One region of the Kineococcus halophytocola genome, then DNA from elsewhere that is predicted to be linked to it. Evidence: predicted binding sites of a transcription regulator. Region 1 holds the regulator's gene; the other holds the start of a gene.
The links. Region 1 encodes HrcA, which represses chaperone genes, less so after heat shock. Its sites were predicted from a motif close to GNTNGCACTCGGNNNNNCCGAGTGCNANC; they were not measured.
Positions count from the first base shown of each region.

Region 2: the regulator HrcA is predicted to act here: its motif matches at 1,756-1,784, upstream of groES (co-chaperone GroES).

Region 1 is NZ_JBGFTU010000005.1:62,295-65,696, forward strand. Features, by position in the region: gene AB2L27_RS05480 (glycoside hydrolase family 3 protein) at 1-246, opposite strand, end outside; gene dnaJ (molecular chaperone DnaJ) at 397-1,518, opposite strand; gene hrcA (heat-inducible transcriptional repressor HrcA) at 1,582-2,622, opposite strand; gene AB2L27_RS05495 (DUF3097 domain-containing protein) at 2,749-3,402, shown strand, end outside.
Region 2 is NZ_JBGFTU010000009.1:112,508-115,909, reverse strand. Features, by position in the region: gene groL (chaperonin GroEL) at 1-1,201, opposite strand, end outside; gene groES (co-chaperone GroES) at 1,312-1,608, opposite strand; gene AB2L27_RS09725 (THUMP-like domain-containing protein) at 1,814-3,001, shown strand; gene rimI (ribosomal protein S18-alanine N-acetyltransferase) at 2,994-3,402, opposite strand, start outside.

The DNA of each region.
Region 1 (3,402 bases):
GTAGGTGGTGCCGGCGGTGGTGAGGCTGCCGTGGACGAGCAGGCCGGCGCGCTGGGCGAGGTCGAGGCGGGCGAGCAGGTCGTCGGCGCGCTGCTGGGGGGTCAGCCGCCAGTCCTCGAAGGGGGCGAGCCGGCCGTCGCGGTCGAGGTCGCGGAACCGCAGTCCGTCGACGTGCAGGACCTGCACGTCACGGGTGGACAGCACCGGCTGCGCGGGGGGTCCCGGGGCCGGGGGGTGGGGGTCCATGGTTCTCCTCCGGGCCGGGCGGTGTCGTCCCCCGACGGCACCGCCGGAGCACGGGCACCGTACCCGGGGCCCCCACCGCCGCGGGAACCGGGCGGTGACCGGGGTGACCGGTCACCGCCCGGTCACCCCGGTCACCCGGTGCGGGGCGCCTCAGCGCCCGGAGAACCGGTCGCGCAGCTTGGAGAAGACGCCCTGGTGCGTCTCGGACAGCTTCCCGGCGGGCCGGACCTCCCCGCGCAGCTCGGCCAGGCGGCGCAGCAGCTCCTCCTGCTCCTCGTCGAGGTCGCGCGGGGTGAGGACCTCCAGGGTGATGAGCAGGTCGCCGCGGCCCTGGGCGCGCAGGTGCTCGGCGCCCTTCTGCTTCAAGGTCACGACCTCCCCGGCCTGGGCGCCGGGACGGACGTCGACCTCCTCGTCGCCGTCGAGGGTCTCCAGCGGGATGCTCGCCCCGAGCGCGGCGGCGGTCATCGGCACCTGCAACGTGCACAGCAGGTCGTCCCCGGAACGGGAGAACACCGGGTGCGGGCGCTCGTGGATCTCCACGTACAGGTCCCCGGGAGGACCACCGGCCGTGCCGACCTCGCCCTGGGAGGCGAGCTGGATACGGGTGCCGGTGTCGACGCCGGCGGGGACCCGGATGGTCAGGGGGCGACGGGCGCGGACGCGGCCCTCCCCGGAGCACTCCAGGCACGGCGAGGGCAGCACGGTGCCGAACCCGCGGCACGTCGGGCACGGCTGCTGCGTCATGACCTGCCCGAGCAGGGAGCGGACGACGCGCTGGACCGAGCCCTGCCCGTGGCAGATGTCGCAGGTGGCGGGGCTGGTGCCGGGCTGGCAGCAGGACCCCTTGCACGTCGGGCACAGGATCGCGGTGTCGACCTGGATGGAGCGCTCGCCGCCGAAGGCCGCCTCGGCGAGGTCGACGTCGACGCGGATGAGGGCGTCCTGGCCGCGCTGGGTGCGGCTGGCCGGGCCGGGACCGCGACCGCCCCCGCCGCCCTGGCCGAAGAACGCGTCCATGATGTCCGAGAAGCCGAACCCGGCCCCGAAGCCGGCACCCGCACCGCCGGGCACGGACCCGCCCCGGTCGTAGGCCGAGCGCTTGTCGGGGTTGGACAGCGTCTCGTAGGCCTGGGAGACCTCCTTGAACTGCTCCCCCGCGTCGGGGTTGACGTCGGGGTGCAGCTTGCGCGCGAGCTTGCGGTACGCGCGCTTGATGTCCTCCGTGGAGGCGTCGCGGGAGACGCCCAGGACGTCGTAGTAGTCGCTCACGAGGTCGGGGTTCTCCTGTCGGTTCTCTTCCGGGTGCTGGTCACTGGAGGGTCCGCCGCCGGTTCACGAGGCGAGGATCCGCGAGACGTAGCGCGAGACCGCTCGCACCGCGGCCATGGTCGTCGGGTAGTCCATGCGCGTGGGGCCCAGGACGCCGAGGCGGGCCAGGACCGCCTCGCCGCCGTAGCCGGTGGTGACCACGGAGGTCCCGTCCAGGCCCAGGTGCAGGTTCTCCGCGCCGATCCGGACGCTGAGGCCCCCGCGCTCGCCGAGGTCCTCCTCGGCCAGCTCCTGCACGAGCCGCAGCAGGACGACGTGCTCCTCCAGGGCCTCCAGGACGCTGCCCAGCGACAGCGACAGGTCCGCCCCGGACTTGACCAGGTTCGACGTGCCCGCGATGACCACGCGCTCCTCCAGGGAGGCCGTCAGGCAGTCCCCCAGGGAGGCGGCCACCTCCGCGGCGATGGCGATGTCGGCCGGCGGTGTCTGCTGGACGAGGTCGGTCAGCGCGTCGCGGGCCTCGCGCAGCCGCTTGCCCGCGACGGAGGCGTTGACCCGCGTGCGCAGGGCGGCCAGGGAGACCCCGAGCGTCTCGACGTCGACGGCCGAGCGGACGTCCAGGACGCGCTGCTCGACGCGGCCGGAGTCGGTGATGAGGACCAGCAGGGCGCTGCGCCCGCCGACGCCGACGAGCTCGACGTGGCGCACGCTGGCGCGCGAGAGCGAGGGGTACTGCACGACGGCGGCCTGGCGCGTCAGCGAGGCCAGCAGCCGCACGGTCCGGTCCACGACGTCGTCGAGGTCGTCGGCCCCGTGCAGGAACGTCTCGATGGCGCGCTTCTCGGCCGGCGTCATGGGTTTGACGTTGGCGAGGCGGTCGACGAAGAGGCGGTAGCCCTTGTCCGTGGGGATGCGCCCGGCGCTGGTGTGCGGCTGGGTGATGTACCCCTCGTCCTCCAGCACGGCCATGTCGTTGCGGATCGTGGCCGGGGACACCCCGAGCTGGTGGCGCTCGACCAGCGCCTTGGACCCGACGGGTTCGTGGCTGGAGACGTAGTCTTCCACGATGGCCCGCAGCACCGCGAGCCTGCGGTCGTCGCTCATCCACCCCTCCCGTGCTCGGCTCCGGCACGCACGTTGGCACTCCTGGCGCGTGAGTGCCAAGTCTAGGACGTGCGTCCCGGCCGCGCCTCCACCCCGCGGCACGGATCGCTCGTTAGCGTGCCGCGGGTGAGCCCCACGCCCCGCACCGACGGCCGCTCCCACGACCGGTACGGCACCGACGTGCTGTCCTCGGACCCGCACGCCCGCACCCGCCCCCGGCCCGTGCACCGCGACGAGCCGGCCGTGCGCGGCCTGGTCGTCGAGGACGTCGACACCGGCTGGGTCGGCGCCGTGGTGCGGGTGGAGAAGAGCGGCGGCGTCCACGTCGTCGTCCTGGAGGACGCCAAGGGACGCACCCGCACCTTCCCCCTCGGCCCGGGGTTCTGGGTCGAGGGCCAGCCGGTCCGCCTCGTCGCGCCCACGAGCGCCGGCCCGGCCCGCCCGGCCCGTACCGCCAGCGGCTCGGTCGCCGTCACCGGGGCGGCCGCCCGCACCGCGCGCGCCTCCCGGATCCTCGTCGAGGGCCGCCACGACGCCGAGCTCGTGGAGAAGGTGTGGGGCGACGACCTGCGCGTCGAGGGCGTCGTGGTCGAGATGCTCGACGGCGTCGACGACCTCGACGCCGCCATCCGCGCCTTCGGCCCCCGCCCCGGGCGGCGCATCGGCGTCCTCGTCGACCACCTCGTGCCGGGGTCGAAGGAGTCGCGCATCGTCGCGAAGGTCGCCACCAGCCCGCACGTCCTCGTCCTGGGGCACCCGTTCATCGACGTCTGGCAGTCG
Region 2 (3,402 bases), on a different contig from region 1:
TCGCGGAGACGGCGTCCTCGATGCGGTGCTTCTTCTCCTTGAGCTCGACCTCGGTGTGCGCGCCGACCTTGATGACGACGACACCACCGGACAGCTTGGCCAGGCGCTCCTGGAGCTTCTCGCGGTCCCAGTCGGAGTCGGTGCGCTCGACCTCGGCCTTGATCTGGGCGACGCGACCGGCGATGTCGTCGGCCGAGCCGGCGCCGTCGACGATCGTCGTGTCGTCCTTGGTGACCGTGATGCGGCGGGCGGTGCCCAGCGCGTCGAGGTCGACCTGGTCGAGCTTGAGGCCGACCTCCTCGGCCACGACCTGCGCGCCGGTGAGGGTGGCGATGTCCTGCAGGATCGCCTTGCGGCGGTCCCCGAAGCCGGGGGCCTTCACCGCGACGGCGTTGAAGGTGCCGCGGATCTTGTTGACGACCAGCGTCGACAGCGCCTCGCCGTCGACGTCCTCGGCGATGATCAGCAGCGGCTTGGAGGTCTTGAGGACCTTCTCCAGCAGCGGCAGCAGGTCCTGGACCGTGGAGATCTTGCCCTGGTGGACCAGGACGTACGCGTCCTCGAGGACCGCTTCCTGGCGCTCGGCGTCGGTGACGAAGTACGGCGAGATGTAGCCCTTGTCGAACTGCATCCCCTCGGTGAAGTCCAGCTCGAGGGCGGTCGTGGAGGACTCCTCGACCGTGATGACGCCGTCCTTGCCGACCTTGTCGAACGCGTCGGCGAGCAGGTCGCCGACGGTCGCGTCCTGGGCCGAGATCGTCGCGACGTGGGCGATGTCGCCCTTGCCGTCGACGTCGCGCGCCAGCGACAGGAGCTTGTCGTTGACGGCCTCCACGGCCTTGTCGATGCCGCGCTTGAGGCCGGCCGGGGCCGCGCCGGCCGCGACGTTGCGCAGGCCTTCCTTGACGAGGGCCTGGGCCAGGACGGTCGCGGTGGTGGTGCCGTCACCGGCGATGTCGTTCGTCTTGGTGGCGACCTCCTTGGCGAGCTGGGCGCCGAGGTTCTCGTACGGGTCCTCGAGCTCGACCTCGCGGGCGATGGTGACGCCGTCGTTCGTGATCGTCGGCGCACCCCACTTCTTGTCGATGACGACGTTGCGGCCCTTGGGGCCGAGGGTCACCTTGACGGCGTTGGCGAGGGCGTCGACGCCGCGCTCGAGGGACTTGCGAGCGGTGTCGTCGAACGAGAGCTGCTTGGCCATGTGCGTTTTCCTTCCGGGTCGATCGGGTCGATCAGGTCGTCGGCGGGTGAACGAGGGACGCCCCGGGCACCCGGAGAACGGGTGCCCGGGGCGTCAGGACCTCGTGCCGCTTACTTGGCGACCTTGGCGAGGACGTCGCGCGCCGAGAGGATCAGCAGCTCGTCGCCGCCGTACTTCACCTCGGTGCCGCCGTACTTGGAGTAGATGACCTTGTCACCGACGGCCACGTCGACCGGGACGCGGTTGCCGTTGTCGTCCACGCGGCCCGGGCCCACGGCCAGGACCTCGCCCTCCTGGGGCTTCTCCTTGGCGGTGTCCGGGATGACGAGACCGGAAGCGGTCGTCTGCTCCGCGTCGAGCGGCTTGACGACGATGCGGTCCTCGAGCGGAGTGATGGAGACCGACACTGGTGCGGCCCTCCCCTTCTGCTTCAGCGAACTGGCGTACGGGACGGTCGGAACGGTGGGGAGCGGACGACCGTCGTCGCGGGTGCCGGGCGGCCGCTGCCCCGTTGGCACTCCCCACCGGGGAGTGCCACCGACGCTGCGCGAGACGCTAGCACTCAGCCCCGACGAGTGCCAGACGCAGGGGGCTTCTGGGAGCATCGACCGGGTGAACACCGCCGACGTCGACGCCCTGCTCTCCCCGGCGGGCCGCGCTCTGCTCACCGAGCTGGCCGGCACCACCGACGCCGACCCGGTCGCCCTCGCCGCCCGGCTGCGGCGCGCGGGCCACGACCCGGCGCTCGCGGCCCTGGCCACGACCCAGTCCCGGTTGCGGGCGAGGGCCGCGGCCAAGTTCGGCGAGCGGGCGGCCGGGCTGCTGTTCACCGCCACCGGGGCCGAGCAGGCGACCCGCGCGGTGGTGGCCCGCGAGCACGCGCGCCGCTTCGCCGCGGCCGGGGTGCAGCGCGTCGCCGACCTCGGCTGCGGGGTCGGCGCCGACTCCCTGGCCTTCCTCGACGCCGGGCTCGCCGTCCTGCCCGTGGACGCCGACCCCGTCACCGCGGCCGTCGCGGAGCACAACCTCGGCGTCCCGGTCCGCTGCGAGGACGTCACCGCCGGGGTGGTCGACGAGCTCGGCCCCGGCGACAGCGCGTGGTTCGACCCGGCCCGGCGCACCTCCGGCGGGCGGCGCGTCTTCGACCCCGAGGCCACCTCCCCTCCCCTGTCCTTCGTGCTGGGCACCGCCGCGCGCGTCCCGGCGACCGGCGCCAAGCTCGCCCCGGGCCTGCCGCACGAGCTCGTGCCCGCCGGCGCGGAGGCGCAGTGGACCTCGGTCGACGGCGAGGTCGTCGAGTGCGCCCTGTGGTGCGGGCCGCTGGCCGTGCCGGGCACCGGGCGCAGCGCCCGCGTCGTGCGCGGGGACGCGCACGGGGTCACCGCCCACGAGCTCGACGACACCGACCTGCCCGTGGCCGAGGTCGGTGCGGTGGGCGGGTACCTGCACGAACCCGACGGGGCCGTCATCCGCGCCGGGCTCGTCGGACGGGTCGCGGCCGACCTCGGCGGCCGGCTCGTGGACGAGACCATCGCCTACGTCACGACCGACGCGGCCGTCTCCTCCCCGCTCGTGCGCTCCTTCCGCGTCCTGGACGTGCTGCCGTTCGGGCTCAAGGGCCTGCGGGCGCACCTGCGCTCCCTGGACGTGGGCCCGCTGACGGTGAAGAAGCGCGGGACGGCCGTCGACCCCGACCAGTTGCGCAAGCAGTTGGGGCTCAAGGGGTCCCGGCCCGCGACGATCGTGCTGACGCGCGTGGCGGCCAGGCAGAGCGTGCTGGTGGTGGACCCGCTCAGCTGATCCTCGCGCGCAGGACGAGCGCGTCGACGTCCTCGGGCTGGTAGTACCGGGCGCGCCGGGCGATCTGCTCGAACCCCTCGCTGCGGTAGAGGTGCTGGGCCGGCGCGTTGTCGGCGCGCACCTCCAGCAGCAGGTGCGTCGCGCCCGCCGCCACGGCCCGGGCGCGCAGTTCCCGCAGCAGGGCCCGGCCCGTCCCGCGGCCCTGCTGGTCGCGGGCCACGCCGACGGTCTGCACGTCCGCGTCGGCACCGGCGACGACGATGCCGCCGTACCCGACGACCCGCCCGTCCTCCTCCGCCACCAGGAAGCACCGGTTCGGCTGGGCCAGCTCGCCCCAGAACGCCTCCACGCTCCACGCCCCGCGGCCGAACAGCTCGGTCTCCAGGGCGTGGACGTCGTCG